DNA from 4 places in the Cobetia sp. UCD-24C genome. Region 1 is predicted to be linked to each of the others. Evidence: predicted binding sites of a transcription regulator. Region 1 holds the regulator's gene; each other region holds the start of a gene.
The links. Region 1 encodes FNR, which switches genes on or off when oxygen is low (the NO sensors DNR and NnrR bind a similar motif). Its sites were predicted from a motif close to TTGATNTANATCAA; they were not measured.
Positions count from the first base shown of each region.

Region 2: the regulator FNR is predicted to act here: its motif matches at 1,682-1,695, upstream of adhP (alcohol dehydrogenase AdhP).
Region 3: the regulator FNR is predicted to act here: its motif matches at 3,770-3,783, upstream of AOG28_RS13580 (OmpW/AlkL family protein).
Region 4: the regulator FNR is predicted to act here: its motif matches at 3,254-3,267, upstream of clpB (ATP-dependent chaperone ClpB).

Region 1 covers NZ_LJTD01000002.1:120,065-125,821, reverse strand. Annotated here, with positions in the region: gene AOG28_RS02870 (cbb3-type cytochrome c oxidase subunit I) at 1-1,428, shown strand, start outside; gene AOG28_RS02865 (cbb3-type cytochrome c oxidase subunit II) at 1,425-2,042, shown strand; gene AOG28_RS02860 (hypothetical protein) at 2,068-2,346, shown strand; gene fnr (fumarate/nitrate reduction transcriptional regulator Fnr) at 2,635-3,384, shown strand; gene AOG28_RS02850 (fatty acid cis/trans isomerase) at 3,619-5,757, opposite strand, start outside.
Region 2 covers NZ_LJTD01000002.1:357,987-363,743, reverse strand. Annotated here, with positions in the region: gene AOG28_RS03805 (pyridoxamine 5'-phosphate oxidase family protein) at 1-246, shown strand, start outside; gene adhP (alcohol dehydrogenase AdhP) at 420-1,448, opposite strand; gene exaC (acetaldehyde dehydrogenase ExaC) at 1,793-3,313, opposite strand; gene AOG28_RS03790 (response regulator) at 3,708-4,511, shown strand; gene AOG28_RS03785 (Nramp family divalent metal transporter) at 4,609-5,757, opposite strand, start outside.
Region 3 covers NZ_LJTD01000009.1:105,723-111,479, forward strand. Annotated here, with positions in the region: gene AOG28_RS13565 (cytochrome ubiquinol oxidase subunit I) at 1-1,158, opposite strand, end outside; gene AOG28_RS13570 (lipopolysaccharide kinase InaA family protein) at 1,731-2,594, shown strand; gene AOG28_RS13575 (OmpW/AlkL family protein) at 2,956-3,549, shown strand; gene AOG28_RS13580 (OmpW/AlkL family protein) at 3,897-4,637, shown strand; gene AOG28_RS13585 (DMT family transporter) at 4,783-5,757, opposite strand, start outside.
Region 4 covers NZ_LJTD01000011.1:99,649-105,405, reverse strand. Annotated here, with positions in the region: gene clpB (ATP-dependent chaperone ClpB) at 462-3,110, opposite strand; gene pgeF (peptidoglycan editing factor PgeF) at 3,405-4,181, opposite strand; gene rluD (23S rRNA pseudouridine(1911/1915/1917) synthase RluD) at 4,221-5,174, opposite strand; gene AOG28_RS14765 (outer membrane protein assembly factor BamD) at 5,269-5,757, shown strand, end outside.

The DNA.
Region 1 (5,757 bases):
TGGCCCTCGCTGGGGCCGGAAGTGGCCTGGCTGAGCTACGGCCGCCTCGCGCCCTTGCAACATCACCTGCTGCTCTACGGTCTGGGCGGTTCGGCAGTGATCGCCGGCGGCTACTCCATCGCCATGCACAGTGTCCTGCAACGCGAATCACGCACGGACGCCGAGACGGCGATAGCGGATATCGCACTGCCCCCCTTCACGCTCAAGTTGATGCATTTCACCTTCCTCGGCTGGCAGGCCGTGGTCGCGCTCGGCGCACTGGCGATTGTCGCAGGCTACTCCTCGGGCCAGTACATGACCGAAGCGCCCTGGCTCGTCGATCTCCTGATGACCCTCGTCTGGCTGGCCGTGGCGTGGGTCTTCTTCACGGTGCTGGAACAGCGCACGCTGCGCCGCCTGCCGGTGGCCTGCTGGTACTTCATCGCCGGCCTGATGCTGGTGTTGATGCAGCATGTGCTGATCTCGCTCAGCGTGCCGATCGGCCTGCTGGAATCGATACCGCTCTTCACGGGCAGCCTCGAGGTACTGATTCAGCGCTGGCAGGCCGGGCCACTCCCCGGCGGAATGTTCGCATTCGGCCTCATTGCCTTGCTCCATCACATGGTGACGAGCCGCTCGCGGCTGCCGCTCTACTCGCATCGGCTGGCCACCACCAGCTTCTGGATGCTGGTGCTGCTGGTGACATGGGGAGGTGCTCCGCTGCTGTTCGCGAGCGCCCTGCCGGCCTGGAGCCAGACGCTGGGCATGGCGATGGGCATCCTGCTGCTGGCGCCGGGGCTGGCACTCAGCCTCAATGGCCTGATGACACTCAAGGAGGATTGGCACTCATTGCGCCGGGACCCGCTTAACTGCCTGCTGGCGGCAGCTCTGATCAGCTTCGCCCTCGCGGTTCTTGAATACAGCCTGCTGTCACTGCCGACCCTCAATGCCCTGACCTTCAGTGCCGCCAACAGTCTGTCGCCGGCAGCAAGCCTGGGGGTGGTCGCGACAGTCGCCATCGTGATGGCCTACCACCTGCTGCCCCCGATGCGCTCCCTCGCGCTGCTCAAGATGCACGCCCCGCTGGCCATCATCGGTACCCTGCTGTGCATTGCCGCCAGCTGGGCGACCACGCTGCTTCAAGGCAGCATGTGGCATGTGCTGGCAGATGACGGCAGGCCGCTATACACCTTGAGCGAGGTGCTGGAAGCGGCCCGCATGCCGATGATGATCTCGCTGGGCGGGCTCGCCTGCTGGGCGCTCGGCTTGCTGCTGATGCTTCTCAACGTGACGCGCACCCTGGCTGATCAAAAGAGCGAACGCCAAGCCGCTCACGAGCGCCAGCGCCTGAGCTCCGGCTCACGCAAGGCATCATCAGAACCTGCCAGGCACTCTGCGCCCCCCTCTACCACGCCCCCTGCCACATCCTCGGGAGGGCACTACGCATGAGACATGTCCTGCTCGAACGTCACGCCGGCCTGATGACGGCACTATGTCTGCTCACCATGAGCCTCGGCGCCCTCGCCCAGCTGGTGCCGCTCGGGGCTCACCCCAGCCTCGCCAGCGCACCCGAAGACCTCAAACCGCTGAGCGCCCTGGCGCTGGAGGGCCAGCGCATCTACCAACGCGAGGGTTGTCAGCAGTGCCACACACGCATGGTGCGCGATCTACCGGGCGACACGGCGCGACACGGCGATGCGACGATCGCTCGGGCGCGCTACTACGACCGCCCTTCGCTGTGGGGCGTAGAGCGCTGGGGGACGGATTTGAGCCAGCTGCCTGCGCAGCATGACGATGCCTGGCAGCGCCTGCACCTGAATGACCCGCGCAGCCAGGTGCCGGGCTCAGCGATGCCCGCCTACCCGTGGCTGTTCGAGCGGGCGTTGAGCGGCGAAGGCATCGCGGCCCGCATGCGAGCCCTGCAAGGCCTGGGCGCGCCCTACGCGGAAGACGAGATTCTCGCCGCCCCCAATGACGTGCGTGGCACTGCTGAAATCACGGCGCTGCTCGCCTACCTGCAGCAGGCCGCCCCCGCGAGCGACATCGCCAGCCGCGACCCATGACAGGACACCGCTCAGGAGACACGACATGAATCTGCTGGAGACAACTGGACTCCCCCTGTTCTGGAATCTCTGGGTGCTGGCCCTCACGCTGGGCAGCCTGGTGCTGTTCGCCATGCTGGCACTGGGCAGTCTTTCGCGCGCTACAAGCGGTGACAGCGACGAGCGCGAAGGCGATGGCCCCATGCAGGAACATCGCATCAATGGCGTACGTCAGCCTGACACACCAGCGCCACGTGCCTGGGGCATACTGGCACTGGCGACGCTGGCCGCCGCACTGATCCTGCTGCTCGGCGCAGCGGGCTGAGGCAGGTCGTCGCGGTATGGTCACGCGGGGCCAACCAGGCCTAAAGTTCACACACCTTGCAACGCCCATGGGTTGGGCAGGATAATGAATTAATAAAATCTAATATTATGGCGTCACGAAATTGCACTGCGCCAGCCGATGAGCGCTCAGACTCTGGCCGCTCGAATCACATCGGCTGAGCAGGGTAGCGGCGGGCGACAAGGCCCCGCCCCACCATTCGTTGCGCCTGAAAGACCCCTCCGCTGCCCTGCCCCAGGGGTAGCGGTGACATTCCTCAGGAGAGTCACCATGACGGCCAATGCACAGGCATCACACCGCTTGCGCGCCCATGAAGCCCGCTGCCAGACCTGTTCGCTGAGTTCACTGTGCCTGCCACTGGCACTGAACATGGAAGATATCGACCAGTTTGACGCCATCATCCGCCGTCGCGCGCCACTCAGAAAAGGAGAAGTGCTCTTCACCCAGGGCGATGCCTTCGATTGCGTCTTCACGGTGCGCTCCGGAAGTCTCAAGCAGATCACCAATGAAAACAGCGGCATGGAGCAGCTGACCGGCTTCTACCTGCCCAGCGAGCTGGCCGGGCTCGATGCCATCGACAGCAATTGCTATCCCGGCACCGCCGTGGCGCTGGAGACCACCACCGTCTGCGAGATTCCCTTCGACCGCCTCAATGCGCTCTCGGAGCAGATGCCGGAGCTGAGAACCCAGCTGTTCAAGAGCCTGAGCAAGGAGTTGCACGAAGATCGCCGCATGATGATGCTGCTGTCGCGCAAGACAGCCGATGAGCGACTGGCGAGCTTCCTGGTCAACCTGTCACAGCGCTTCCGTCGTCGTGGCTATTCGCCGTACAGCTTCCGCCTCTCGATGGCACGCGCCGATATCGGCAACTATCTGGGACTGGCCGTCGAAACCATCAGCCGTATCCTGACCCGCTTCCAGACCCAGGGGCTGGTCGACATTCGTGCCCGCGAGGTGCATATCCTGCATCTGGATGGCCTGATCGAACTGGCCGAAGGCGAGTGTCAGGGCGGTCGCTGATGACGCCTGCTGACAGCACATCACGCTGAGCGACACTGCGCTGATCCGCCGACATGGCGCCATGTCGGCACCACACAAGACAGAAGCCCGCCACGCAATTTGCGTGGCGGGCTTCTTCTTTCTGTCAGGCCAGTCGTCAGTCGTCCTGACAACCCTGACAGTCCTGACAACCCTGACAGTCCTGACAGTCCTGACAGTCCTGACAACAGGCCTTGTCTCGGCCTTCGCTGGCGATCAGCGGTTCTCGAGGCGGTTATAGTCCAGCAGGCCCGCTTCGACAGGGCGATCAGCATAGTTGGTGCGCAGCACGCTGTCGGAGAACTCCCAGAAGCGCGGATCAGTCCGGCGCACCCCGATATCGGCCTGCAGGGCGCGATAGTCCTCTTCGGTCTCGAGTGCCGCCACCCGCCCTGCCAGCCCCGTCAGGGTGTCAGGCGTCAGACGCCAGAAGGCATTCGGGTAATCGCCCGCCACGCCCCGCAAGACGTCGAGAGTGTCTTCCTCAGGACGGCGATTTTCCTCCTCATCGAACAGGCTGGTGATGTTGGCGTGGGCGGAATTGCGCAGCACGCTGTAAAGGCGCGGCGAGTCATCAGTGCCATCCTCCAGCGCGACGATCGTCACCTCCGGCATCAGGCTGGCCGAGACTCCCTGCACCGCAGCGAGGGCCTGCAGCTCATGTCGCACGTGCTCGTCCTCGACATTGCTCAGGCTGCGCTCATGACCGAGTTCCGGCGCGAGGCGCTCCTGCATGCGCCGCATCAGACCAAGGCGAGCCTGGTTCGGCGATGACAGCTCCTGCGGTGTCCAGACGATGCCACTGGGTGCATCGAACTGCGGCGGCTTCTTGAACAGCAGCTCGCCAAGCCCGGGGTTGACGTCGCGATACCAGCTGTCATGCACCGCCTGGCGCTCGCCCGCCGGCAACAGCACCAGCAGGTTGTTCTCACCTTCCATGCGCAGGAAGTCCATGTACAGACGGGTGACCAGCTGATGGCCGAGATTGCCATAGACATCGAAGCCGGCGACCAGCAGATAGTGGATGCGCTCCAGCATCGGGTAATCGATGATCCAGCCCGTCTTGGGCACGCCACCGACCAGCCCCTTCATCACCGCCGCATTGTCGAAGTGACGATAGATGGTCAGGGCCGCGTTGGGGTTGCGCCCCTGGCCGGGGCCGTCGGTCCAGCCGCTGCCGTCCCACAGCACTCGCTCATCCAGGCGCAGATCGCCATCGAGATAGGCCTGGGACATCAGGCGCTGCTTGGCCTTGAGGTAGGCGGTCTGCTTGCTCTCGAACTTGACCCAGGAGCTGATCGGCAACGCATTGCTGCTCTGCTCTGCGGGCAGGCTGAGATTCTTCCCTTCCTCGGCCAGGGTGCGTTCCACTTCCGGGTGGCTGAACATCTTCGGATCAGTGAAGCCGACCCAGAAGTGATCATTGATCACATCCACCGCGACCTGACCGCGACAGACCGGCCCCTTGATGAAGCCCATGATGGTGTTCTGCGACTCATCCAGCATGAAGCGATAGCGTGACTCGGCCGGAATGGCCTCGAAGGTCAGGAAAGGATTCGAGGCCGTCTTGAGGTCGTAATCCGGCAGGTCATCCACCGGGTAATCCGGCGCCAGGAACAGCGCCTGCCAGCGTTTGAAACGAGCATCATCGAGCGCATAGGGCAGATGATTCTTGGCCAGGACCGTCGCGCGCTCCTGCCACAGACGGTAATAGACCCGCGGGCGCCCGGCGTCATCGTGGGGCAGGCTCGCGCGCTCATCGGCGGTGTAGGAGGCATAGGGTGCATCGTAGGGGCGGCGCGTGGAGATGCGCTTGATCGGCTCGCCCGGCGGGGTGCTGGAACGCACCAGCTTGAAGAAGATCGGCCGTCCGTCCGCGCCCTTGATGCCCGGGAAATACACATGGCTCAGGAAGAGATGCTCGTAGATATAGCGATTCATCAGGCGCTGCTTGAGGCTGTCGCCATTGAAGAAGCGCTCGGCCTGCTCGATGTGCGGCATCAGCGCCTGGGGCAGCGGTGCCGGGCCCGTCATCGCACCACCCTTGGCCAGCCAGTTCACCAGCGTGCGGTGCTCTTCATCGCTGACCTGTGGCAGGGCGTAGGGCATGCCCCAGTCAGGATGGTCTTCGGCGAACTTGTCGTAGCCCTCCACGGGGGCACACACCTGACTGCGATTGAGCGACAGGTCGAAGCGGTCTTCCGGCAGCAGGCCATCTTCCGTCACCGGCAGCGGCGCCTTGCGCTTCTGGCTGAGCGCACGGAACAGCACACTGCCCTCCAGATTGGCGGCCGGAGAGTCGAAGCGCTCATTGAGCACCGGCGAGAAGTCCATGCTGCGCCACTGCTCGGTGGT
Region 2 (5,757 bases), 240 kb from region 1:
GGTCATGCCAACCTGCACCGCGATCAGGGCCTGATCGACAAGTTCTGGAATCCGTTCGTGGCCGCCTGGTTCCCGGAAGGCAAGGATGACCCCGACGTCACCCTGCTGGAGATCTCGGTGCAATCCGGCGAGCACTGGAAGGCCAAGGAGAGCAAGGCCTACCAGCTCTACGAGGTGGCGCGCGCCAACCTCGACAAGGACCACACCCCGGACATGGGCGAGAACGAGAAATTCGGCACGGTGTAAGCAGAAGCCCGAGCTCGTCATGGAGAGCTCTTTGCAGTGCCGCGTGAGAGTCAACGCGCACGGCCATGCCAGACACGACAACGCCAGCCCGAGGGCTGGCGTTGTCGTGTCTGGCAGCCTGCCGTTTCCAGCAGGCCTGTCATCGGTGGTGAGGATTCAGGCCAACGAACGCCTCAGGCCTTCATGTCGAGCACGATGCGCCCCTCGATCTTGCCGTCGATCATGCGTCCGAAGATGTCGTTGATGTCCTCCAGCCTGCCTGTCTGCACGGTGGCGGCGACCTTGCCTTCCGCGGCGAAGTCCAGCGCCTCCTGCAGGTCCTGACGCGTGCCGACGATGGAGCCACGCACCGTGATGCCATTGAGCACGGTGGAGAAGATCGGCAGCGGGAAGTCGCCCGGCGGCAGGCCGTTGAGCACCAGGGTGCCGCCACGGCGCAGCATGTTCTGGGCCTGATCGAAGGCCTTGGGCGATACCGCCGTCACCAGCGCCCCATGTGCGCCGCCGATGTCGCGCTTGATGACGCTCGCCGGGTCTTCCTTCATGGCATTGACGGTCACGGTCGCGCCCAGACGGCGGGCCAGTTCCAGCTTGGCATCATCCACATCCACCGCCGCCACGTTCAGGCCCATGGCGCGTGCATACTGCACCGCCATGTGTCCCAGCCCGCCGATGCCCGAGATCACCACCCACTGTCCGGGGCGGGTGTCGGTCATCTTGAGGCCCTTGTAGACCGTGACCCCGGCGCACAGCACCGGCGCGATCTCCACGAAGCCCACGCTGTCCGGCAGGCGGCCGACGTAGCCGGCGTCCGCCAGCGTGAACTGGGCAAAGCCGCCATTCACCGAATAGCCGGTATTCTGCTGGCTCTCGCACAGCGTCTCCCAGCCGCCCAGGCAATGCTCGCAGTGGCCGCAGGCCGAGTAGAGCCAGGGCACCCCGACACGGTCGCCTTCCTTGATGTGGGTAACGCCCTCGCCCACCGCGGCGATGGTGCCGACGCCTTCATGGCCGGGAATGAACGGCGGATTGGGTTTCACCGGCCAGTCGCCTTGCGCGGCGTGCAGGTCGGTATGACAGACCCCGGAGGCGGCGACCTCGACCAGAATCTCGCCACGCCCCGGTCGCGGCACTGCGACCTCCTCGATCACCAGCGGTGCACCGAATTCACGTACCACGGCGGCTTTCATGCTGCTATCCATGATGGACTCCTCATCCATTGAAGACTGACGAACATTCAAGAAAGACGGACATTCAAGACAGACGAACCAGCAGAGTTGCGGCGGAGAGTTGCGGCGGAGAGTTGCGGCGGAGAGTGTGGGCTTGCGCCTGCATGCGCCAGCGCCCAGGCCAGCGTTTTTCCAGCGCCCGAGCCTGCGCTCAGACCAGTGCAAAGCTTGCCCCTCCATTGAAACCGGACGCAGCGCTCCCTGCCCTGCGCCAGATCAAGCAATCGGATCTGGCGCGGGCATCGATGTCATTTTCTCAAGCAAGAATCGCGGGAGGCGTGCAGCACCACCAGTCGCGGTGGCGCTGCCAGCCAGGCCTAGAAGAAGCCGAGCGGATTGATGTCGTAGCTGACCAGCAGGTTCTTGGTCTGCTGGTAGTGCTCCAGTGCCATCTTGTGGGTCTCGCGACCGACACCGGATTTCTTGTAGCCACCGAAGGCGGCATGGGCGGGATACTGGTGGTAGCAGTTGGTCCACACGCGGCCGGCCTGGATACCACGACCCATGCGGAAGGCGACGTTCATGTCGCGGCTCCAGACACCGGCGCCGAGACCGAATTCGGTGTCATTGGCGATGGCCAGCGCCTCGGCCTCGTCACGGAAGGTGGTGACGGCCACCACCGGCCCGAAGATCTCCTCCTGGAAGACACGCATCGAGTTGTTGCCCTTGAGCAGGGTCGGCTGGATGTAATAGCCGTTGGCCAGCTCGTTCTCCAGCTGCTCGCTGCTGCCGCCGGTGAGCACCTCGGCGCCTTCCTCGCGAGCGACATCCATGTAGGACATGATCTTGTCGAACTGCTCGCGGGAGGCCTGGGCGCCGACCTGTACGTCGGTGTCCAGCGGGTTGCCGCGCTTGATGGTCTTCACGCGCTCCATCACCCGGGCCATGAAGTCGTCGTAGATGCTTTCCTGGATCAGGGCGCGTGACGGGCAGGTGCACACCTCGCCCTGATTGAAGAACGCCAGCACCAGGCCTTCGGCGGCCTTGTCGATGAACTCGGGTTCGGCATTCATGATGTCGGCGAAGTAGATGTTGGGCGACTTGCCGCCCAGCTCCACCGTGGAGGGGATGATGCTGTCGGCGGCGCACTTGAGAATGTGCGAGCCCACGGGAGTGGAGCCGGTGAAGGCGATCTTGGCGATGCGCTTGCTGGTGGCCAGCGCCTGACCGGCCTCGGCCCCGTAGCCGTTGACGATATTGAGCACGCCCGCCGGCAGCAGGTCACCGACCAGCTCCGCGAGCACCAGAATCGAGGCCGGGGTCTGTTCCGCCGGCTTGAGCACCACGCAGTTGCCGGCCGCCAGCGCCGGGCCGAGCTTCCAGGCCGCCATCAGGATCGGGAAGTTCCACGGGATGATCTGACCGACCACGCCCAGCGGCTCATGGAAGTGATAGGAGACGGTATTGGCATCGATGTCCGCCGCGGTGCCTTCCTGAGAGCGCAGGCAACCGGCGAAGTAACGGAAGTGGTCCGCCGCCAGCGGAATATCGGCGTTGAGCGTCTCGCGCACCGCCTTGCCGTTGTCCCAGGTCTCGGCGACGGCCAGCATCTCGAGGTTCTGCTCGATGCGATCCGCGATCTTGAGCAGGATGTTGGAGCGCTCCTGCACCGAGGTCTTGCCCCAGGCAGCGGCTGCCTTGTGGGCGGCGTCCAGCGCGAGGTCGATATCCTCCGCACTCGAACGCGGGATACGGCAGAAGGCCTCGCCCGTCACCGGGCTGACATTGTCGAAGTACTCACCCTTCACCGGCTCGACGAAGCGACCGCCGATATAGTTGCCGTAGATATCCTTGAACGTGACCAGCGCATCGGCGCTGCCCGGGGAGGCGTAGATCATGGCGAACTCCTGTTGGCCGGATTCACGAGTGGCGCTCGTGATCGACGGCCTGTTGTTGTCGTTGCTGCGCAGTCGTTGTCGTTACTGAAAAGTCGTTGTCGTTGCTGAAAAGTCGTTGTCGTGTCAGCGAAACGCCTGTGTTGGCCCTTCTGCAGTGGCGCCGTTGGCGCTGACCCGCTGCCCGATCCATCAAGCGGTACTTGATCAGGCGACTCTCACAGTCTTGACCACCGACGCCAATCGCGACATGCCCCCATGGGCGGAGACCGTCTCATCCCTTGGGAGGAGAAAAGGAAGGAGAAACGAACGCCGCCATACCGCGAAGGCCGCAAGGCACGACACCACGCCATGACGTTATGCTCAGGATATCGCCCGCCACCGGCCAGGAGCCTCCATGTACCGTCTGTTGATCGCGGATGACCATCCGCTGTTCCGTGATGCCATCAGTCGTACCCTGAGTCTGAGCGTCTCCGATGACTCGGCGCCGCCCTACGAGCTGCTGCAGGCCGCCAGTCTCGCCGAGACGCTCAGCCTCATCGACGCGCATGCCGATAGCCTCGACCTGCTGCTGCTGGATCTCGACCTGCCCGACAGCCACGGCCTGGAAGGCCTGGCGCGTTTGCGCCAGGAGGCAGACTGGCTACCGGTGGCGATTCTCTCCGCCCACGAGGCGCGCGAGACGGTGCTGGAAGCCTTGGCACTCGGCGCGGTGGGCTATCTCTCCAAGTCGAGCTCGGCGGAGGTATTGCGCGAGGCGCTTGCGCGCATGCTGGCCGGTGAGGTCTATGTGCCCGCCCGCTTGATGCGCGCCGCCCCGCGCCCGGCGCTGGCGAGCCAGGCGGCTTCTTCATCAGCCTCGGCATCGGCCTCAGCACCAGTGCCACCGCCAGCGCCTCAACTCGCGCCGAGCCTCAGCGAGGCGGAATTCGCGCAGCGCTGGCAGACCCTCACCACCAAGCAGCGCGGCGTGCTGGAGCGCATGGTGCTGGGCGAATCCAACAAGATGATCGCCTGGCAGCTGGGCGTGGCGGAAACCACCGTCAAATCGCATGTCTCCGCCATCCTGCACAAGCTGGGGGTCGCCAGCCGGGTACAGGCGATCCTGCTGGCCAGCCACTCCCTGCCTGCCGTGTCTGGCGCGAGCGCGCCCCCTGCCGCCCCACAACGCGCAACGCCCCGCCGGGGCGCTCACGAATGAGGCACACAGCGGGGCGTTGCGAGGGCCTGCCACCAGCAGGCCTTTTGGAACTCACCAAGGCCATAGGGCCTGGAGCATAGAACAGAGAGTGCGGGGCCTACATCAGCTCGCCGACCAGCACATAGCCATTGAGCAGGATGATGATCGCCGCGACCAGCACCCCGATGGCTGTCACCCAGTGACGATTGACCAGGTCTTCCATCAGGCGGCGGTTGGCGGTGAACATCAACAGCGGCACCAGTGCGAAGGGAATCCCGAAGCTGAGTACCACCTGGCTTGCGACCAGCACCTGCTGCTCCGGCAGCTCCATCAGGATAATGGCGATGGCCGGTGCCATGGTGATCACGCGGCGCAGCCACATCGGAATGCGGAAGTTGACGAAGCCCTGCATCACCACCTGACCGGACAGGGTGCCGACGATGGACGAGGACAGCCCCGCCAGCAGCAGCGTGAAGCCGAAGATGAGACTCGCCGCATCCTGGCCCATCAGCGGTGACAGCAGCTTGTAGCTCTCGGTGATGGAGGCCACGCCGGTCTCGCCGTTGCCGTGGAAGACCTTGGCGGCCAGCACCAGCATCGCCATGTTGATCAGCCCCGCCAGCGCCATGCCGATGATGACATCCAACCGGTAGTAGCCCATCACGCGACGACGCTGACCGCTGTCACGCACCCGGATGCGATTCTGGGACAGCGCGGAATGCAGGTAGATGACGTGGGGCATCACGGTGGCACCGAGGATACCCGCCGCCAGGAAGATGGCGTGACTATCCGGGAAGTTCGGCGACAGCAGACCATAGATGATCGGCTCCACCGGTGGGCGACTGAGAATGATCTCGAGCAGGAAACCCGCCGAGACCGCCAGTATCATCGCGCCGATGATCATTTCCATCATGCGGAAGCCGAAACGCTGCATCACCAGCACCGCATAGGTGATGGCGCCGGTCAGCAGCGCCCCTTCCAGCATGCTGAGCCCGAACAGCAGATTGAAGGCCAGCGCCGCCCCCAGGAATTCAGCCAGATCGGTCGCAATGGCGACGATCTCCGCCTGCACCCAGAAGGCCCACACCACCGGACGCGGGAAGCGTTCACGGATGACCTCGGCCAGATTCTTGCCGGTCGCCAGCCCCAGCCGCGCGGACAGGGTCTGGATCAACATCGCCATCAGGTTGGCCCACAGCACCACCCACAGCAGGGTGTAGCCATAGCGGGAGCCGGCCTCGATGTTGGTCGCGAAGTTGCCCGGGTC
Region 3 (5,757 bases), on a different contig from region 1:
CGCGACCGGCGGAATCGAGTCGGCGGCGGCCTTGTCGATCATCTCCGGCGTGGCATCGGAGGGCGTCTCGACGTAGCGCTTGAGCAGCATGCCGTAGCCAAGATCATCCTTGACCGCATCGAAGGCCTTGCGGGTCGCGATGTCGTCCTGGCCATCACGCAGCTGCTGGAGCAGGTCATAGGCCTGCATGCCATTGAGGATGCGTCCGCGGTGCTCCTCGGTCAGCTCCTTGATGCCGGGAATCTCGGTATCCAGCGAGCGCGTGCCGATCAGGCCCATCACATAGGGAATATGGATGCCGTAATCGGTGTGCTGGGTCTCCTCGTTGGGCAGACCGATCAGCGTGAAGGACGCCGGCGCCGGCTCGGTTTCCCACATCGCCTCGATGGCGGCCATCTTGGCCTTCTGGACATCCCCGACTTCATAGCCGGACTCATCGCCCAGTACGATCACCGAGGCCACCGAGAACAGGCCAAAAGCGGCGGCGATGGCGAAGCTACGCTTGGCGAAGCCCAGATCACGCCCCTTGAGCAGGTAGAAGGCGCTGATGCCGAGCACGAACATGGCGCCGGTCACATAGCCTGCCGACACGGTATGCACGAACTTGGCCTGGGCGACCGGGTTGAAGATGACATCCGCGAAGCTGGTCAGCTCCATGCGCATGGTCTCGAAATTGAAGGCCGCACCGACCGGATTCTGCATCCAGCCGTTGGCGATCAGGATCCACAGCGCCGAGAAGTTGGAGCCGAAGGCGACAAGCCAGGTCACCATCAGGTGCTGACGCTTGGTCAGGCGGTCCCAGCCGAAGAAGAACAGGCCGACGAAGGTGGATTCCAGGAAGAAGGCCACCAGGCCCTCGATGGCCAGCGGCGCACCGAAGATGTCGCCGACGTAATGCGAGTAGTAGGCCCAGTTGGTGCCGAACTGGAATTCCATCGTCAGGCCAGTGGCCACGCCAAGGGCGAAGTTGATACCGAACAGCTTGCCCCAGAATTTGGTCATGTCCTGGTAGACCTGCTTGCCGGTCATGACATACAGGGATTCCATGATGGCCAGCAGGAAGGCCATGCCGATGGTCAATGGTACGAACAGGAAGTGGTAGAGCGCGGTCATGCCGAACTGGAACCGCGACAGCTCCACGACGGTATCGGAGATCATGTCTTAACCCCTTTGCGATAAGGCGGACGGTCAGGCTGCCGTCCCTGCATGCGCTTGCCACCGACGTCGGGCGGACGCATCAGGCCGACTCTCGCCGGCAAGCACACAGGTACTGAGACCTTGGTCGACATTGTCTACCCTCCCGCGCCAGTCTCCAGATGTCAGGTTGTCGCACTCACCGGGCGAATGTCGCACCCGCCACCTCCGCCAAGTGCCTGTTGTCACTGGACAACTCCGCTGCAAGCCGCATGGATGCTGGAGCGACGGGCATCGCTGGCCTGGCGCCATCTCAACGCTGACTCTGCGCACCCCTGCGCGCGCTGCGACCATCGACCACACTGCGACGTTGCACCACGCTGCGACCGACTGGCGCACCCAAGCGCCGCCAGCCGCCGCGCAGCAAGCCATCACGCCCCCGCGCCATTGACGCGCTGGGAACGAGAGTTTTGTGCCGCAGGCCTGTCACTTCCCCAGCAGGCTAACTATCATGGCCAGTCATCGCAGCGCTCACCGACAAGGACTGCCAGTGAACGCTTACCGCCTATCACCCGAGACCGTGATTCCTACCTGACATGACGCATCGCTCCCCCATTCATCCCTCTGCTGGTCACACCGCCACCACCAGCCCCAGCGCCACGGCGCCGCGCGGCCACGGCGATTACTGCGAAGCCGGCCTCGCCCGCCTGCTGGAGCAGCACGACCTCAATAGCTTCGATGCCCTGTGGCAAGTGGCAGCCCACGACGTCGACGCGCCGAATCGTGAACGCGGCGGCGTCTCGACGGTTTCGCTGCTGACGCTCGAGGATGAGGACGGCAACAGCCATCGCCTCTATCTCAAGCGCCAGACCAACCACCTGGGCCGCAGCCTGGCGCGCCCACTGGGCGAACCGACCTTCTCTCGCGAATGGCGTGCCATCCGCCACTATCACGCGCTGGGAATACCGGCAGTGGACGCCGGCTGGTACGGCGAGCGGCGCGCAGGCCGGGAATGGCGCGCCATCCTGATCACCTTCGATCTCGCCGGGCGCGATGATCTGGACCACTGGCATGAACGCTGGGCGGAACTCGATGCCGGCATGCGCTCTCAGGTCATCACCGCCAGCGCCCGCCTCGTGCGCGAGATTCATCAGGCTGGCCTGATGCATGGCTGCCTGTTCCCCAAGCACCTCTTCCTCAGTCGCCCGCCGAGTGAGTCGCCGGCCAGCACCTGGCAGATGGACGCCGTCATCATCGACCTCGAGAAGACGCGCCGCTTCGTGCTGCGCCGCCACGAGTGCCTGCGCGATCTCTACGTGCTGTGGCGCCGCCTGAAGGGCTGGCAGCACGATGAATGGCGACAATTTCTTGCCGTCTATCGCGATGCGGATGCGCAGAGCGCCGAGGTCAGTCAGTGGCTGAAAGAGCTGGAAGCACGCGCCGCACGCAAGCGTCGCTGAGCCTGCAGAGGCCGGCGACGATCTTTGGCGTAGTGAGTACTAACCTCGCGCACGGCATGCGACCAAGGTCTTGGTCACCTTGCGCGAGGATGAATGGGGATGTCGCTCGAATGCGTCATCACAAGTCTCACTCGTGAGACATTAAACTTCCCTGAAATAATCGGTAACATCCGCTAACAAGACGCCTAATAAGTTTTCAAACAACGTTCTAAAAAAATGCTTGCCAAACAGAACGCTGTTTTTTATAGTTCGCAGCGTCCCCTGATCGACGCAGCCACGCAGAGCACACGGCCCAAGCCGTAGGGTAGCGAGGCACTGCTGACAGGCAGCTCACGAAGCCAAGCTTCAAGGAGAACTACACATGAAAGCTATCAAGATCCTGACCGCTACTGTTATCGCCGGCACCATGGCAATGGGCGCACAATCCGCCATGGCATATGGCAAGGGTGACATCTTCCTGCGCGGTGGCGTTGCCAAGGTCGACGGCAAGAGCAACAACGGCAACGGTCTGATCGCCAAGGACGAGTCTGGCTTCGCCGGTTCCGTGGGCTACATGTTCCACGACAACCTGGCTATCGCCCTGCAGTCCACTGAAGAATTCAGCACTGACTGGGAAAACAGCGCCGGTGGTTTCGATCAGATGCCGATCAACCTGATGCTGCAGTACTACCCGCTGGGCGGTACTGAAGCCCGCGTCCAGCCGTACGCTGGTGTCGGCCTGAACTACACCCACTTCTCCGGTGAGTCTGCCGGTGGCCAGAGCATGGACATCGACGACAGCTACGGCGCCGCTGCCGAGCTGGGTGTGGACCTCAAGATCACCGAAGCCTGGGCCGTCAACGGCTTCGCTCGTTACGCCGACGTCAAGGCCGATACCAAGATTGCCGGTCAGGACGTGAACGACACCGAGCTGGACCCGGTCACTGTCGGTGCCGGTGTCACCTACCGCTTCTAAGTTCTTGCACGAGGCGTGAACATGCCTCCAGCGAGTACCTGGCAAGCCGTGTGATGCCGCATCATTCACTAAAGCGTCAGCGATGGAGCTCGGCAACGCCGAGCCGTCCAGGCGCCAGATGGGCATCACACACAAACGCCGCAGACCTTCGGGTCTGCGGCGTTTTCGTTGTGGGCAGCCAACGGCCACATGGCCTATCTTCAGCGGCGCGGCGCAGAAATTGACCTGGATCAACCACGCCCCTGACCGAGCAAGAACGCCCGTAAACTCTTGCCCCAGATCAAATTTCTCGAAATTCGGCTACCTAGAATGAGGGCATTGTTTCCCGCCATCCTTCAGGAGCCATCATGTCCGACGTCGTCACTCGCTCAGCCTCCCTCCCCGCGCACCTGACTTCGCGTAGCCCGCGCTCTGCAGCACGCCCGTGGCAGATTCTGGCACTGGCAGGCCTCACCAGCCTCGCGACTCTCGGCGCCACACCGGCCATGGCCGCCGAGTCGCTGAATGCCAACTCTCACAGCTCTCTCAGCTCTCTCAACTACGGCGCCGGGCAGTTCTGGACGCGTGCGGGTGTCGCCAAGGTCTCGCCGAAGAGTGACAACGGTAGCATCGATGCCATCGGTGCCGACGTGGATGTCGATGATGACAGTGCCTTTGCCTTCACTCTCGGCTATCGCTTCACCGACACCTTCGGTATCGAGCTGCTGGCGGCGCAGGATTTCGACCACGACATCTCGCTCAATGGCCAGAAAGCCGGTTCCGTCGATCACCTGCCGCCGACCCTGACACTGCAGTACTACCCGCTTGGCGGACGTGAATCGCGCATCCAGCCGTACATCGGCGCGGGCGTCAATTACACCCACTTCTCCGACGAAACCCTCGACGATGGCACCAAACTCGAGATGGATGACAGCTGGGGCGCGGCCGCACAGATCGGCGTCGATCTGGTGATCAACGAGCACTGGGCGGCCAACGTCGCCGCCTGGTATCTGGATATCGATTCCTATGTCACCGTGGCGGGCAGCGTCAACGACAAGGTCGAGATCGACCCCATCGTGACCATGGCCGGGATCAGCTATCGCTTCTGATCAGCCACTTCCTGGCTAGCGCTTCTGACTGGCCAGAAACGACAACGCCCCGCCAGCCCATCTCGGGCCGGCGAGGCGTTGTGCTTTGTACTTGGTGCGTTGTGCGTTGTGCGTTGTGCGTTGTGAGTTGTGCGCTCGGCACGCCTCAGCGCGGGGCGGCCTGCCCGCTGTTCGTTGCCGAAACCTTGGAAGTTGCTGAAGCTGTTGAGGCTGAGGGCGCTGAGGGAGTTGAAGTTGAAGGCGAAGGCGGCGTGGCGTCCTCCGCCGGCGCCTTGCTCACCTTGCCCGGACGCGGGCGGTCCAGCACCAGTCCCAGCACCACCAGTGCCGCACCCGCCACCATCAGCGAAGTCCACTGTTCATCGAACAGCCACCATGCCATCAGCGCGGCGCACGGCGGCACCAGGAAGAAGGTGCGCGCGACCTGATGGGCCTCGCCCCGCTCCAGCATCAGCATCAGCAGCCAGATGGCACCGACCGAGATGGCGATCACCAGCCAGGCCATGGTCAGCAGCAGACGCGGCGTGGGGTCAAAGGCAAAGCTGCCGACACTGGTCGCGGCGACGACGAATACCGCGCCCGCACCGAGATACTGGAACATCAGCCCCTCGACCAGCCCCATGCGCCCGGAGACCCGCTTCTGCCACAGCGTCGAGCTGGACACGCCGATCAGCGCCACCAGGCACCAGACGAGCCCGATCAGCGGCCACTCCAGGGTGCCCGCGCCATCCTTGGCAAGCCCTGCCCCCAGCACCAGACTGACGCCAATGGCGCCACAGCCAAGCCCCGCCCACTGCTTGGCGCCCAGCCGCACGCCGAACAACGGCAGTGACAAGGCCGCCGTCACTAGTGGATGCAGGCTGACCAGCAGTGCCGTCAGCCCCGCCGGCAGCCCCGCCTTGACCGCCGCGAACACGCCGCCCAGGTAGGCGCCATGCAACAGCATGCCAATGCCCATCTGCGCCAGACGGTCATTGCGCCGCCCCCACTGACGCGGCTTGCGGCGCAGCCATAGAATCAACCCCAGCACCGGCAGCACCAGCAGGCTGCGCACCAGCAGCAAGGTGAAGGGTTCAGCGTCCAGGGTACCGAAGCGCGCGGCGATGAAGCCGCTGGCGAA
Region 4 (5,757 bases), on a different contig from region 1:
CGTCTGCGGCCCGGTTAGGGCCTGCACTCTTGTCGCATCGGTTGGATGCGGTCGGGGCTGATGGCCGGTCGGTACGGTTGGCGTACCCGGACCGGCGTATCCTTTGACAGGCGGACAGCGACTCAGCGTCTGTCCTTCACGCGGCGCTTCGAGGGTCGCCCGAATGGCCGCGCCCGCAATCAGGAATGGTCAAGAGTCCAACAGCCGCAAGGGGCTGTCAACTCAACCTTACGCCAGTGTGCGCCGCCTGCGCCAAATGCCACACCGATAACAACGAATCCGGCCATAAGCATGCGTAAAACCTCATCAATGGCGATAAATTCGCAATTTTCTGCCTCGTGAATTTCAGCCTGCCTCACGCCGGGTTGTCTTTTTGCGCCCGGGCGGCAGACACGAAAACGCCCCACCGCAAGCGGAAGGGCGTGCTTCCGTCACGGCGGGGCGTCGCTCATGGGCGCGATTCAGCGCGTGAAGGTCAGCTCCCCGCACTCTTCGCCGACACGGATGACGTCACCGGGCACGAAGTCACCGCCCAGCAGGGCCTGGGCCAGCGGGTTCTCGATGCGGCTCTGGATGGCGCGCTTGAGCGGGCGAGCGCCATAGACCGGATCGAAGCCGGCCTTGGCCAGCAAGGCCATCGCCGGGTCGGTGATCTCGAAGCCGAGATCACGCTCGGCCAGCCGCGCCTTGAGACGCTCAAGCTGGATGCCCGCGATGGAGGCGATCTGCGCCTGCCCCAGCGCGTGGAACACGACCACTTCATCGATGCGGTTGATCAGCTCCGGACGGAAGTGATTGCCGACGACTTCCATCACCGCCGTCTTCATGTCGTCGTACTGGAAGGCCGCCTTGCGCTCGGCACGCTCGTCGGCGCTTTCCGTACTGCCCTCGTCTTCCGCCAGCTCGCCATTGAGACCGCTCATGCGCTGGATCATTTCCGAGCCCAGATTGGAGGTCATCACGATCACGGTGTTGCGGAAGTCGACGGTACGCCCCTGACCATCGGTCAGGCGGCCATCTTCCAGCACCTGCAGCAGGATATTGAAGACATCCGGATGCGCCTTCTCGACCTCGTCGAGCAGCAGCACGGAGTACGGCTTGCGACGCACGGCCTCGGTCAGATAGCCGCCCTCTTCATAGCCGACATAGCCGGGAGGCGCGCCGATCAAGCGGGCCACGGAGTGCTTCTCCATGAACTCGGACATGTCGATGCGCACCATCGCCTCTTCGGTGTCGAACAGGAAGTTGGCCAGTGACTTGCAGAGCTCCGTCTTGCCGACACCGGTCGGGCCGAGGAACAGGAAGGAGCCGTTGGGACGGTTCGGGTCCGACAGCCCAGCGCGTGAGCGACGCACCGCATTGGACACCGCGATCACCGCCTCGTCCTGGCCGATCACCTTCTCGTGCAGCGCCTCTTCCATGCGCAGCAACTTGTCACGCTCGCCTTCGAGCATCTTGGCGACCGGAATGCCGGTCCAGCGCGAGACGACCTCGGCAATCTCCTCCTCGGTGACATTGGAGCGCAGCAGCACGTGGGCGGAGGTATCCGCCTCGCCTTCTCCTGCTTCGCTGATCTGCTTCTCGAGCCCCGGAATCACGCCGTACTGCAATTCCGACATGCGGCTGAGGTCACCGGCGCGGCGTGCCTGCTCCAGATCGATACGCGCCTGCTCCAGCTCGGCCTTGAACTGGGCCGCGCCCTGGATGCTGGACTTCTCGGCCTTCCAGACCTCATCGAGGTCGGCGTATTCCCGCTCCAGCTCCGAGATCTGGTCCTCAAGCGCGCCGAGGCGCTTGAGCGCCGCCTCGTCGGTTTCCTTCTTGAGCGCTTCACGCTCCATCTTGAGCTGGATCAGGCGGCGGTCGAGACGGTCCATCTCCTCCGGCTTGGAATCCAGCTCCATGCGGATGCGTGACGCGGCCTCATCGATCAGGTCGATCGCCTTGTCCGGCAGCTGACGGTCCGTGATGTAGCGCGAGGACAGCCGCGCGGCGGCAATGATGGCGCTGTCGGTGATGTCGACCCCGTGATGCACCTCGTAGCGCTCCTTCAGGCCACGCAGGATGGCGATGGTGTCTTCCTCGCTGGGCTGATCGACCTGCACCTTCTGGAAGCGGCGCTCCAGTGCGGCGTCCTTCTCGATGTACTGACGATACTCGTCAAGCGTGGTGGCACCGACACAATGCAGCTCGCCACGCGCCAGCGCCGGCTTGAGCATGTTGCCGGCATCCATCGCGCCTTCAGCCTTGCCCGCGCCGACCATGGTGTGCAGCTCGTCGATGAACAGGATGACCTGGCCTTCTTCCTGCGCCAGCTCCTTCAGCACCGACTTGAGGCGCTCCTCGAATTCGCCGCGGAACTTGGCCCCCGCCAGCAGCGAGCCCATGTCGAGAGACAGCACGCGCTTGTTCTTGAGGCCTTCCGGCACCTCGCCATTGACGATACGGCTGGCCAGCCCTTCGACGATGGCGGTCTTGCCGACGCCGGGCTCACCGATCAGCACCGGGTTGTTCTTGGTGCGACGCTGCAGCACCTGGATCGTGCGGCGAATTTCCTCATCGCGCCCGATCACCGGGTCGAGCTTGCCATCCCGCGCACGCTCGGTGAGATCCAGGGTGTACTTGTTGAGCGCTTCGCGATTGTTCTCGGCATCGGCATCGCCCACGGCTTCGCCACCGCGCAGCACATCGATGGCGGACGTCAGGGCGGGCTTCTTGATGCCCGAGGAGGTGAACAGCTTGCCCAGATCACCACCCAGCTCCAGCGCGGCCAGCAGCGCGAGCTCGGAGGCGATGAATTGATCGCCGCGCTTCTGCGCTTCGCGATCGGCCAGATTCAGAAGCTTGCCGAGGGCCTGCGAAGGCGCGACATTGCCGTCGAACTGGGACACGGTCGGCAGGTCATCCAGCTGGCGCTTGAGGCCGCTCATCAGGCTGGTGGCATCGCCGCCCGCCTTGTTGACCAGTGCCTTGAGACCGCCATCGCGGTCTTCCAGCAGAGCCAGCAGCAGATGCTGCGGGTGAATTTCATTGTGGCCTCGCCCGACGGCGAGCGACTGGGCATCCGCCAGAGCGTTCTGCAGCTTGCTGGTGAGTTTGTCGATGCGCATGGTGCCTTCTCCTGAGAGTCATGGCGGTACTCCTTTTCTCAGGAGCTTCGCCTGTAACATTTCGTATCTGACTCTCAAGATGGGGGCTGGCGCACGGCTTTCAAGGCAGGATTCGCCGCGCTGCAGCATGTTGTGGCATTTGCCTGATCCAGGTCAGATTCCCGCCGCCACGACGACGACCCGCCGCCCCCGCCGGCCATCATCTTTGCCACACACAGAAACGCCCCGCCAACCTGAGGCATCAGGTCAGCGGGGCGTTTGTGGGTACTGCATGCCAATGCGCTGATCAGCGCCTCAGCGCAGCCAGATCACCGTGGCGAGGCGTCCGGTCACGCCATCATCACGCCGGTGGGAATAGAATCGTGATTCAGAGGCGGTACAGAAGTGCCCGCCACTGACATGACCGACCCCGGCACGCTCGAGACGCAGGCGTGCCAGCTTGTAGAGATCACCCATGTAGTGACCGAGCCGGTAGGGGCTGGCCTCGAAAGCGTCATCGGCCTCAGGCAAGTCCGCGATGAAGGCATCACGCACCTCGGGGCCGACCTCGAACTGCGCATTGGAGATCGCCGGGCCCAGCCAGGCCATCAGCTCGCCGGGGTCATCACCGAGACGCTCGATGGTGGCTTCCAGCACGCCTTCGACCAGCCCGCGCCAACCCGCGTGTGCCACACCGACGCGCGTGCCCTGCCGATCACAGAACAGCACCGGCAGGCAGTCCGCCGTCATCACCACACAGGCCTGCCCGGTGCCGGTACTGATGCAGGCATCCGCCCGTGGCGGCGCATCCGGCCGGTCTTCGGCGTGGCAGACATCGAAGGCATCCACCACCTGAGTGCCGTGCACCTGATCCAGCCACGCCAGCGGACGGCCATCATCGACCTCCGCGGCGAGCAGCTCGCGCACCTGCGCCACCATCGCCGGGTCATCACCCACATGCAGCGCCGGATTGAAGCCGGCATACGGCCCCTGGCTGGGGCCGCTCTCACGCGTGGTCACGAAGGCCTGCACCGGGCTCGGCGCGGGCCAGTCCGGCAGTATCAGGGTCGGGCGTAGACTCTCGTCGTGCATAACCTCTCCTTGTGCGGCGTGTCGCGCGAGCCTGCCGCCTCAGCGAGCGATGTCTTCCTTGAGATAGTCGATCAGCACCAGCATGTCGCCCGGCATCTCGGCGCGGAATTCGACTTCCTTGCCCGTGATCGGGTGGATGAAGGCGAGACGACGGGCATGCAGTGCCTGACGCGGGAACTGACGCAGCAGCTCCTTGAGCGGGTCACTGGCCCCCGGCGGCAGCTTCAGACGCCCGCCGTAGACCGGGTCTCCGACCAGCGGATAGCGCTGGTGCGCCATGTGCACGCGAATCTGGTGGGTACGCCCGGTTTCCAGCTTGCAGCGGATATGGGTGTGACCCCGGAAACGCTCCACCACGCGGAAGTGGGTGACCGCCGGCTTGCCACTGTGAGTGACGGCCTGACGCTTGCGGTCCTTGGGGTGACGCCCGATGGGCGCATCCACGGTGGCACCGGAGGTCAGCACGCCCGTGACGACGGCATCATACTCGCGCGACACGGTACGGGCCTGCAGCTGCTCGACCAGGTCCGCCTGGGCGGTCAATGACTTGGCCACCACCATCAGGCCGCTGGTGTCCTTGTCGAGACGGTGCACGATGCCGGCACGCGGCATCATGGAATTGCCCGGACAATGATGCAGGATGGCGTTGAGCAGCGTGCCATCGTGATTACCCGCGCCCGGGTGCACGACCATGCCGTGCTCCTTGTTGATGACCAGCACGTCGTCGTCTTCATAGACGATCTCGAGCTCGATATCTTCCGGCTCGTGGCTGACTTCCTCTTCAAGCTCGGCGGTCAGGGCCAGACGTTCACCGCCATAGACCTTCTCGCGGGGTTTGACGGCGGCACCGTCGAGGGTCAGCGCACCGGTCTTGATCCAGTGCTTGAGACGCTCGCGGGAATAGTCGGAGAAGATCTCGGCGCAGGCCTGATCAAGGCGCATGCCAATCATCGCCTCCGGGATCCGCTCTTCGCGGTTGATGGTGTCTGCCATATTGCTCTCTGAGGCCGTTTCGCACGAAAGGGCCTTTGCTTTATAGTGAGTGCGGATCGGCGGATTCTAGCATGCCCGCCATGGATTGCCCGAGATGAGGAAACCGATGCGCGCCCTTCCCTTGACTGCCCTCGCCCTGGCCAGCACCTTGCTGGCTGGCTGTGCGTCCAACGAGCCGGCACCGGATCTTCAGGAGCAGGACCTGTATCGTCAGGCCCAGGTTTCCCTGGATACCAGCCGCTTCAACTCCGCTGTGCAACAACTTGAAGCCCTGGATACTCGCTTCCCGTTCGGCAGCTACGCCGAACAGTCGCAGCTGGAGCTGATCTACGCCTATTACCAGGTCGACAACTGGGAGGCGGCACGCGCCGCGGCCAGCCGTTTCATTCGCCTGCACCCCGATCACCCGCAGGTCGATTATGCCTACTACATGCGTGGACTGGCAGCGTACAGCGCGGGTCGTTTCAGCCTGGAATCCCTCGATCTGATCGATATTTCCAAGCGTGACCTGGGCGCGACACGCGATGCCTACGTCGACTTCGGTGAGCTGGTACGTCGCTTCCCCAACAGCACCTACGCGGCA